DNA from 2 places in the Streptomyces sp. NPDC001137 genome. Region 1 is predicted to be linked to the other one. Evidence: riboswitches for the same ligand, from Rfam matches in the RefSeq annotation. Region 1 holds a riboswitch; the other holds the start of a gene.

Region 1 (5,099 bases):
GGTGAGGGAGGGACGGATGAGATGGCCGCGGGCCAGCCGCAGCTGTGCCGTGCGGTAGATCGCGGCGGACATCCGGCCCAGCGCCTGCCCGTCCTGGTGGCGGTGCTTGCGCACCCCGACGTCCACCTGGGCGAGTGCGTCGAGGCCCACCAGGTGCAGGGCGTCGACCAGCATGCCCAGCTCGACGCCGTACCCGACGGGGAACGGCAGCTGTTCCAGCAGGCTGCGCCGGGCCGCGTACTCGCCGCCGAGCGGCTGCACGAAGCCCGCCAGCTGCGGCCAGTGCATGTTCAGCAGGGGGCGCGCCATCAGCTCGGTGACCCGGCCGCCCTGGCCCTGCGCGCCGGCCAGCGGACGGTCGTACATGCCCTTGACGAGGTCGACCCCCGGGTCGGTGAGCAGCGGGCCGACGATCCCGGAGACGAAGTCGGAGGAGAACTCCTTCAGGTCGGCGTCGATGAAGCAGACGATGTCCCCGCTCGTGACCAGGAGCGAGCGCCACAGCACCTCGCCCTTGCCGGGGACGGTCGGGATGCGGGGCAGGATGTCGTCGCGGTGGACGACCCTGGCCCCGGCCGCCGCGGCGACCTCGGACGTACGGTCGGTGGATCCGGAGTCGACGACGACGATCTCGTCGACCAGCGGGACCTGCTGCATGAGGTCGTGACGGATGATCGCGACGATGTCGCCGACCGTCTCCTCCTCGTTGAGCGCGGGCAGCACGACACTGACCGACTGGCCCGTGCGCTGCTTTGCGGCCAGGATCTTGTGCAGCGGGCGATCGGTCAGCGACCAGGAGCGGGTGGTCAGCCAGCGCTCGACTTCTTCCAGCACGTAGGCGGCTCCTCTGCGTTCTCTCGGCGATACCGGATCATCAGATGATCCATCTCGCGGTTCGGACGGCTATCTCAACTGTCCTGGCCTTCGGTTACAGTCTTGAACAACGCTGGTGACCATCGCATGTCGGGGGTCGCCCGGCGTTTACAACCGCATACCGCTCATCCAGAGGGGCAGAGGGATACGGCCCGATGAAGCCCCGGCAACCCTCCAGCCGGTCTCGTACCGATCGATGCTGATCGTTCCGCGAGGCTCCCGGCTAGGGAAGGTGCCAAATCCGTCTCACGGCGAGATGCGTCGTGAGGAAGATGAGGAGAAAGGGCCTCGCCTCACATGGCTGCGCAGACTGTTGCAAGCACCACCGACTCCACGACCGTCGACCTCGGTCCCGCCGCGGCGCTCTCCTGCCGCGAGTGCGGTCACCAGGTGCCCCTCGGCCCGGTCTTCGCCTGCGAGGAGTGTTTCGGCCCGCTCGAGATCGCGTACGACTTCTCGGCCTACGACACCGAGGAGCTCCGCAAGCAGATCGAGGCGGGTCCCGCGAACATCTGGCGTTACGCGCCCCTGCTGCCCGTCCCGGCGGACGTGGCCGACAAGCCCAACATCAACCCCGGTTGGACCAAGCTGGTCAAGGCCGACAACCTCGCCCGCGAGCTGGGCGTGACCGGGGGTCTGTACGTCAAGGACGACTCCGGCAACCCGACGCACTCCTTCAAGGACCGGGTCGTCGCCCAGGCCATCGAGGCCGCCCGCGCCTTCAACTTCACCACCCTGTCCTGCTCGTCGACCGGCAACCTGGCCGGTGCGGTGGGTGCCGCGGCCGCCCGCGCCGGCTTCCGGTCCTGCGTGTTCATCCCGCACGACCTGGAGCAGGGCAAGGTCGTCATGGCCGCGGTCTACGGCGGCGAGCTCGTCGGCATCGACGGCAACTACGACGACGTGAACCGTTTCTGCTCCGAGCTGATCGGCGACCCGGCCGGCGAGGGCTGGGGCTTCGTCAACGTCAACCTGCGGCCGTACTACGCCGAGGGCTCCAAGACCCTGGCGTACGAGATCTGCGAGCAGCTCGGCTGGCGGCTGCCGGACCAGCTGGTCGTGCCGATCGCCTCCGGCTCTCAGCTCACGAAGATCGACAAGGGGCTGCAGGAGCTGATCAAGCTGGGGCTCGTCGAGGACAAGCCGTACAAGATCTTCGGGGCGCAGGCGGAAGGGTGCAGCCCTGTCTCCGTCGCGTACAAGGCCGGGCACGACGTGGTGCGGCCGCAGAAGCCGAACACGATCGCCAAGTCGCTGGCCATCGGCAACCCGGCGGATGGTCCTTATGTTCTCGACATTGCCCGGCGTACCGGTGGGGCGGTGGAGGACGTGAACGACGAGCAGATCGTGGATGCGATTCGGCTGCTCGCCAAGACCGAGGGGATCTTCGCGGAGACCGCCGGTGGGGTGACCGTGGGTGTGACCCGCAAGTTGATCGAGAACGGTGTTCTCGACCCCGCCCTCACGACCGTCGTGCTGAACACGGGTGATGGCCTCAAGACCCTCGACGCGGTGGCCGGTACGGGGCTCACCGCGACGATTCGCCCGAGCCTTGAGTCGTTCCGTGAGGCGGGGCTCGCCTAGCAGGTAGTTGTTCGTCTGCGGGCCGGTGGGGGCTGGTCGCGCCCCGCGGCGGAGCCGCAAATCGACACGGCCCCGCGCCCCCAAAGACAAAGGCCCGTTTCCCTGACCGGAGGTTCATCGTGAGCGTCAACGTCCGCATCCCCACCATTCTCCGCACCTACACCGGCGGGCAGGCCGAGGTCACCGCCGAAGGCGGCACCCTCGGCGAGGTCATCGCCGATCTCGAGAAGAACCACACCGGGATCGCCGCTCGCGTTCTCGACGACCAGGGGAAGCTGCGCCGCTTCGTCAACGTGTACGTGAACGACGACGACGTGCGGTTCGAGCAGGGGCTGGAGACGGCGACTCCGGACGGGGCGGGCGTCTCGATCATTCCGGCCGTGGCCGGAGGCTGAGCGAAACAGGTCGGACGACCGATTATTACCGTCGGTAACGCTGATTACCGAGAGTTCATCGAATTGCCCCCTCCGTGAGAGAAGCGGAGGGGGCAATTCTGCATGGTTGAGCACGGTACAGTTGGGGAACCTGCACGACTCCGCTTGCCGCATGCATATGAGTTCCTGCTTCTCGGGCAGCGAGAAGTAGCCAAAGTGTGCAGGTTTTTTGCGCCTTATGCTCCATTTATGGGGCCCGACTTGCCCTGAATTCAGGCGAATTCTCCGTAAATTCCCGACCGGTCGTGCCCGGAATTCTCGTCCGATTGACCTGTTGCAGACGGCAGTTGGACAGATACATTCAGCCGCGGTCGACGCGTTCCGGCGCACGCCCCCAACCGTGGGGGGTGAGGTCTGACCCGGATCCGCGAAGTGTGGATCTGTGCAAGGGCCAGTAATAGGGGAGTTAGGCATGGCTCAGGGCACCGTCAAGTGGTTCAACGCGGAGAAGGGGTACGGCTTCATCGCGGTCGACGGTGGTGCGGATGTTTTCGTCCACTACAGTGCGATTCAGATGGACGGCTACCGCACCCTGGAAGAGGGTCAGCGGGTCGATTTCGAGATCTCGCAGGGCCAGAAGGGGCCGCAGGCGGACATGGTCCGTCTGGCGGCCGGCTGAAGCACGCGCCGGGTTAACTGCAGCGACGTTCTTCTGTTCTTGATCGAAGGGTCCGCACCTCACGGGGCGGGCCCTTCGGCATGTCCGGGGGCCTGGGTCGGTCCCGGGCGGGTGTCGCCCAGTACCCGGGAGCCGCTTGCGCCCGCCCGTCGCCCGACCACCACCCCTCAACGAGCACTCGCTGCGCGAGCGCGCCTTGCACTCTCATGGGTCGAGTGCTAATCATTGGCGTTAGCACTCTGAAGGTGAGAGTGACAATGAAGGACCGGGTCGGTGAGGCCCGCAGGCCGGGTGGGGAAGGAACCCACGAGGTGTGCGAGCCGTCCGTCGCGGGCGCGGGCGCGGTCCGAAGGAATCACCCCCAGTCCTGGAGGGACCACTTCACATGGCCAAGATCATCGCGTTCGACGAGGAGGCGCGGCGCGGCCTCGAGCGCGGCATGAACCAGCTCGCGGACGCCGTGAAGGTGACGCTCGGCCCCAAGGGCCGCAACGTCGTCCTCGAGAAGAAGTGGGGCGCCCCCACGATCACCAACGATGGTGTCTCCATCGCCAAGGAGATCGAACTCGAGGACCCGTACGAGAAGATCGGCGCCGAGCTGGTCAAGGAAGTCGCCAAGAAGACGGACGACGTCGCCGGTGACGGTACGACCACCGCGACCGTGCTCGCCCAGGCCCTGGTCAAGGAGGGCCTGCGCAACGTAGCCGCCGGCGCCAACCCGATGGCCCTCAAGCGCGGTATCGAGAAGGCCGTCGAGGCCGTCTCCGGTGCCCTGCTCGAGCAGGCCAAGGATGTCGAGACCAAGGAGCAGATCGCTTCCACGGCCTCCATCTCCGCCGCCGACACCCAGATCGGCGAGCTCATCGCCGAGGCCATGGACAAGGTCGGCAAGGAAGGCGTCATCACCGTCGAGGAGTCCCAGACCTTCGGTCTGGAGCTGGAGCTCACCGAGGGTATGCGCTTCGACAAGGGCTACATCTCGGCGTACTTCGCCACCGACATGGAGCGGATGGAGGCGTCGCTCGACGACCCGTACATCCTGATCGCCAACTCCAAGATCGCTTCCGTCAAGGACCTGCTCCCGCTCCTGGAGAAGGTCATGCAGTCGGGCAAGCCGCTGCTGATCATCGCCGAGGACGTCGAGGGCGAGGCCCTGTCGACCCTGGTCGTCAACAAGATCCGCGGCACCTTCAAGTCCGTCGCGGTCAAGGCCCCGGGCTTCGGCGACCGCCGCAAGGCGATGCTGAACGACATCGCCATCCTCACCGGTGGCGAGGTCATCTCCGAGGAGGTCGGTCTCAAGCTGGAGAACACCTCCCTCGACCTGCTGGGCCGCGCCCGCAAGGTGGTCATCACCAAGGACGAGACCACCATCGTCGACGGCGCCGGCTCCACGGAGCAGGTGCAGGGCCGGGTCAACCAGATCCGTGCCGAGATCGAGAACAGCGACTCGGACTACGACCGCGAGAAGCTGCAGGAGCGCCTGGCGAAGCTGGCCGGCGGTGTCGCGGTCATCAAGGCCGGTGCCGCCACCGAGGTGGAGCTCAAGGAGCGCAAGCACCGCATCGAGGACGCCGTCCGCAACGCGA
Region 2 (5,099 bases), on a different contig from region 1:
TTCCGGCTGGGCCTCTCTCAGCTTCTCCCCGATGCGCTGCCGGAACAGCGGATCGGTCTCCAGGGCGGCCGCCATCGCGTTGCCGGCGAACTTGGCCCGACGGTTCGGCGCGAAACGGGCGTACTGCCTCAGCTGTGCGGGCAGTTCGCCGACGGTCAGCCCGCCGAAGCCGTCCGAGACGATCTGGACGACCCTGCGGCGCACTCCGTCGGGCAGCGGACGGTCAAGCACCTCGGCGGTGCCGTCGCCCGGCCCCCCGCCTGTGGTCTCCACCATCCGTCACACCCCATTACCTGTGGGGCCGCTCCGCTCAGGAGTCGGCGCCCGGCCTGTCCACGAGTTCCACCTGATCCACCGCGTTGCACCAGCGACAGCGCACCGACTCGATGGTCTCACTGACCACCTCGCGCTCCTCGACCTTGGGCTCACCGGCCAGATCGAGGTGGACGTACTCGACGACCTTCGACGAGCGGGTCACGTCGAAACGCGTGAGGTTGCCGCAGAGGGTGCAGCGCCACCGCGTCGTGGCGGTCGGGAGGGGAACCGTCATCGTGCCTGTGCTCTTTCCTTCTAGGCCTTCTATTGTCAGTGACGCCCGAGCTTCCCCGGGCGTGTGGCTCGTACCCTACGGCCTGGCACGGACTCACCGCCCGTCCGTCCACGGCGGCGAGGCGCTCTGTGCGACTGCGTCCCGTTACGTCATGCTCTGTGTTCATGATCGGCAAGTGGAGCGCGACCCTCGGCAGAGCGATCCGGCGCCCCTCGGCGCCCATCACGTACACGCTGATCACCCTGTGCTGTCTGCTCTTCGTGACCGGCCCGGCGGCCGGCCTCAATCCGGCCTACGGTTCCGGCGACGCGCTGCTCGCCGCCCAGCGCGCCTATTTCCACCACTGGGGCGTCGTCCCGGCCGAGCTGTTCCAGGGTTCCCCCAGGGCCGCCCTGACCCCCGCCACGGCCCTGTTCGTGCACGGCAGCTGGGTGCACCTGCTCGGCAACATGCTCTTCCTCTACGTCTTCGGGGCGATGACCGAGGAACGGATGGGCCGCGTCCAGTTCACGCTCTTCTACGTCGGCTGCGGCTACCTCGCCCTGCTGGGGTACGCGGCGGCGAATTCCACGTCCCAGCAGTCCCTGGTCGGCGCGTCCGGGGCGATCTCAGCGGTCCTGGGCGCGTTTCTGTACCTGTTCCCCGGGGCACGGGTGACCAGTCTTCTGCCGTTCCTGTTCTTCCTGCCGCTGCGCTTCCCCGCCTGGGTCGTGCTGCCCTTCTGGGCGGCCCTGCAGTGGCTGGCGGCCGGGCGTGCGGCGACGGGACCGGGGGTGGCCTATCTGGCCCACCTGGTGGGCTTCGGCCTGGGCTTCGTCTACGCCTGGGTGCGGTTCGGCCGTACCACTAGAGTGAGGTCCACCCCAGCTCCGGCCCCCGAGGGAGAGAACCAGCCGTGATCACCGCGATCGTCCTCATCAAGACCAGCGTGGACCGGATCCCCGAGATCGCGGAGCGGATCGCTTCGCTGGAGAGCGTGAGTGAAGTTTTCTCCGTGACCGGGACGTATGACCTGATCGCGATGGTTCGGGTGAAGCAGCATGAGGATCTTGCCGATGTGATCCCTGGCAGCATCAGCAAGATCCCTGGCGTCGAGGCCACCGATACGCACGTCGCGTTTCGTACGTACTCGCAGCATGACCTTGAGGCCGCGTTTGCCATCGGGTTGGATTCGTGATCGACGCCTAGGCGTCTGCGGGGCGCGGTTCGTGTGCGACTGCCAGTCCGTTGTGGCTGGTCGCGCAGTTCCCCGCGCCCCTGAAAACGAAAAGCCGCTGCCCCTGAGGGGGCTGGATCACACCGCCGGGACGCAGCGGCCGTCCTCTGTGCGGTACTGCCACTTCGCGCCGTCCGTCACCAGCTCCTTGACGGCGGTGACGAAGCGCTCGACGTGTTCGTCGGGGGTGCCGGCGCCGAAGCTGACTCGGATGGCGTTGAGGGACTTCTCGCCGGGGGCGGCCTCGGGGGCGCCGCACTCGCCCTGGGTCTGGGGGTCGGTGCCGAGGAGGGTGCGCACCAGCGGGTGGGCGCAGAAGAGGCCGTCGCGGACGCCGATGCCGTACTCGGCGGAGAGCGCGGCGGCGAAGTGCGAGCTGTTCCAGCCCTCGACGACGAAGGAGAGCACGCCGACCCGGGGCGCGTCGTCGCCGAACAGGGACAGCACCTTGACCTGCGGGACCTCTGCCAGGCCCGCGCGGACCTTCTCGATCAGGTGCTGCTCGCGGGCGACCAGGGTGTCGAAGCCGGCCTCGGTGAGCGCCTTGCAGGCGGAGGCGATGGAGTAGGCGCCGATCACGTTCGGGGAGCCGGCCTCGTGGCGGGCGGCGCTGTCGTGCCACTCCACGTCGACGCCGCCGTCCTCGCGCCGGGTGACCTTGCGGCTGGCGCCGCCGCCCGCGAGGTAGGGGTCGGCGGCCTGGAGCCAGTCCGCGCGGCCGGCCAGTACGCCGGAGCCGAAGGGCGCGTACAGCTTGTGGCCGGAGAAGGCGACCCAGTCGACGTCGAGGTCCTGCACGGAGACGGGGTGGTGCGGGGCGAGCTGGGCGGCGTCCAGGACGGTACGGGCGCCGTGCGCGTGGGCCGCGGTCGCCAGCTCGCGCACCGGCCACAGCTCGCCGGTGACGTTGGAGGCACCGGTGACGCAGACCAGGGCGGGACCGTAGGGGTCTCGGTCGGCGAGGGCGCGCTCCAGGGTCTCGACGGCCTGCCGCGGGGTGCGCGGGGCGTTGAGGTAGGTGACCCGGGCGTCCTTCCAGGGCAGCAGGCTGGCGTGGTGCTCGGTCTCGAAGACGAAGACCTGGCAGTCGGCCGGAAGGGCCCGCGCCAGCAGATTGAGGGAGTCCGTGGTCGAGCGGGTGAAGATCAGCTGGTCGTCGGCGCGGCAGTCGAGGAACTCGGCGACCGTCCTGCGGGCGTTCTCGAACAGGTCGGTGGAGAGCTGCGAGAGGTAGCCGGCGCCGCGGTGGACGCTGCCGTAGTAGGGGGCGTAGGCCGCGACGTCGTCCCACACCCGCTGGAGGGCCGGGGCGCTGGCCGCGTAGTCGAGTGCCGCATAGGTGACTTCGCCGCCCGTGACGAGCGGGACGGTGACATCCCGGCCCAGAACGGGCAGCGGGGCACAGACGGAGGTGGCGGCGGCAGCGGTGGAGACAGACATGGCGGAACTCCCGTGTAAGCAGGTGGAATTCGCCCCGCGAGCGGCATGGCTCAAGCAGGGGCGTGAGGGGAAAAGGGGATGCGGAGGCGGGGCTCTGCGGCCCTATCGCATTCGCTTGCTCACGGAAGGCTCCTCGACGACCAGGACCCCTGGTTGCTCGAGGGGTCCGCGCTTGCCGTAGACCTCGCTGCCTACGGCCTGGTCTTCACCCGGGGCACCCCGCCACGGACGGAGGGTTGCCGGACAGTCGGCCGGGGCCTCATGACTGTCACTCATGACCTGGACAGGAACGTACGTGAAGTGATCGCGGTCCCGCAACTCCTGTCCGGATTGCGGGACCGCGGTCCTCTGCTAGGCGTTGCTGACAGCCACCCAGCGCTCCAGCGCCCGCTTGGCCGCGCCGGAGTCGATCGACTCCGCCGCCTTGTCCATGCCGGCCCGGATCTGCTCGGCCAGCGTCCCGGGACCCGGGTCGAGGGCCACGAGGGCCGCCGCCGAGTTCAGGAGTACGGCATCCCGTACGGGGCCCTTCTCGCCGTCGAGGAGCCTGCGGGCGACCTCCGCGTTGTACGACGGGTCGCCGCCGCGCAGGGCCTGAACCGGGACCAGTTCGAGACCGACGTCACGGGGGTCGAAGGTCTCCTCGGTGACCTTGCCCTCGCGGACGACCCAGACGCGTGAGGTGGCCGTCGTCGTCAGCTCGTCGAAGCCGTCGTCGCCGCGGAAGACGAGGGAGGAGTTGCCGCGCTCGGCGAGGACGCCGGCGATGAGCGGCGCCAGGCGCGGGTCGGCGACACCGACCGCCTGTGCCCTCACCTTCGCCGGGTTGGTCAGCGGACCGAGGGCGTTGAAGGTCGTCCGGATGCCCAACTGCCCTCGGGCGGCGGCCACATGACGCAGCGCCGGGTGGAACTTGATGGCGAAGCAGAAGGTGATGCCGGCTTCCTCCGCGACCTCCGCCACCCGCTTCGGCGTCAGTTCCAGATTGACGCCCAGCTTCTCCAGCACGTCCGAGGCGCCGGAGGCCGAGGAGGCGGCCCGGTTGCCGTGCTTGACGACCTTCGCGCCCGTGCCCGCGATGACGATCGCCGACATGGTGGAGATGTTCACCGTCTTCGCGCCGTCACCGCCCGTTCCGACGATGTCGACGGTCCGCCCCGGCACCTCGATCACGTTCGCGTGCTCGTACATCGTCCGGACGAGCCCGGTGATCTCCTCGACGGTCTCGCCCTTCGCGCGCAGCGCCACCGCGAACCCGGCGATCTGGGCGTCGGTCGCCTCACCGCGCATGATCAGGTCCATCGCCCAGGCGGTGTCGTCGGCGCTGAGGTCGTGGCCGTCCAGCAGGCCGTTCAGCAGCAGGGGCCAGGAACGGCCCGCCGCGGTGTCGCCTCCAGCGGGGGTCACAGCGCTCATAAGGCCGCTCCTGGTCGTCGTAGTGGAAGAGAACGAGTGTGAGGCCACCCTATCCAGCTCAGGGCATGGAAAAGGGCCCCCGTCCGAAGACCGGACGGGGGCCCTTCTGCCGTGGCGTGGCGAGCCGCAGCGATCAGTGGTGGCCGTGGCCGCTCGTGATCTCCCTGTACTCCTCGACGGTCGGCTTCGGAATCTGGGACTCCTCGCCGTAGTACGCCTCGCTGAGCTTGGCGCGCAGTCGCTCGGAGCCCTTGACCTTGCGCTCGACGCCGTTCTCGTCGACCGTCGGGCCGATCTGGGCCGGCTTGTACTGCTCGTGCGCCGTGAGGGTGTGCAGGGCGTCCTGGCTGAGCGGCTCGTGCACCTCGATGAACTCACCGTGCGGCAGGCGCTTGATGATGCCCGACTCGCGGCCGTGCAGCACCTTGTCCTTGTCGCGGCGCTGGAGGCCGAGGCAGATCCGCTTGGTGGCGATGA

Evidence for each region. Region 1 has a riboswitch for S-adenosylmethionine ahead of thrC (threonine synthase). Riboswitches for the same ligand answer to the same signal wherever they lie in the genome.
Region 2: another riboswitch for S-adenosylmethionine. It lies ahead of ABT254_RS16995 (aminotransferase class V-fold PLP-dependent enzyme); the one in region 1 lies ahead of thrC (threonine synthase).

The regions. Positions count from the first base shown of each region.
Region 1 covers NZ_JBEPBA010000026.1:147,713-152,811, forward strand. Annotated here, with positions in the region: gene ABT254_RS37795 (glucosyl-3-phosphoglycerate synthase) at 1-834, opposite strand, end outside; SAM riboswitch class I at 996-1,152, shown strand; gene thrC (threonine synthase) at 1,171-2,457, shown strand; gene ABT254_RS37805 (MoaD/ThiS family protein) at 2,577-2,852, shown strand; gene ABT254_RS37810 (cold-shock protein) at 3,304-3,510, shown strand; gene groL (chaperonin GroEL) at 3,896-5,099, shown strand, end outside.
Region 2 covers NZ_JBEPBA010000007.1:322,282-327,380, forward strand. Annotated here, with positions in the region: gene ABT254_RS16975 (NYN domain-containing protein) at 1-276, opposite strand, end outside; gene ABT254_RS16980 (hypothetical protein) at 311-550, opposite strand; gene ABT254_RS16985 (rhomboid family intramembrane serine protease) at 715-1,449, shown strand; gene ABT254_RS16990 (Lrp/AsnC family transcriptional regulator) at 1,446-1,727, shown strand; gene ABT254_RS16995 (aminotransferase class V-fold PLP-dependent enzyme) at 1,845-3,206, opposite strand; SAM riboswitch class IV at 3,370-3,486, opposite strand; gene trpD (anthranilate phosphoribosyltransferase) at 3,558-4,622, opposite strand; gene qcrB (cytochrome bc1 complex cytochrome b subunit) at 4,756-5,099, opposite strand, start outside.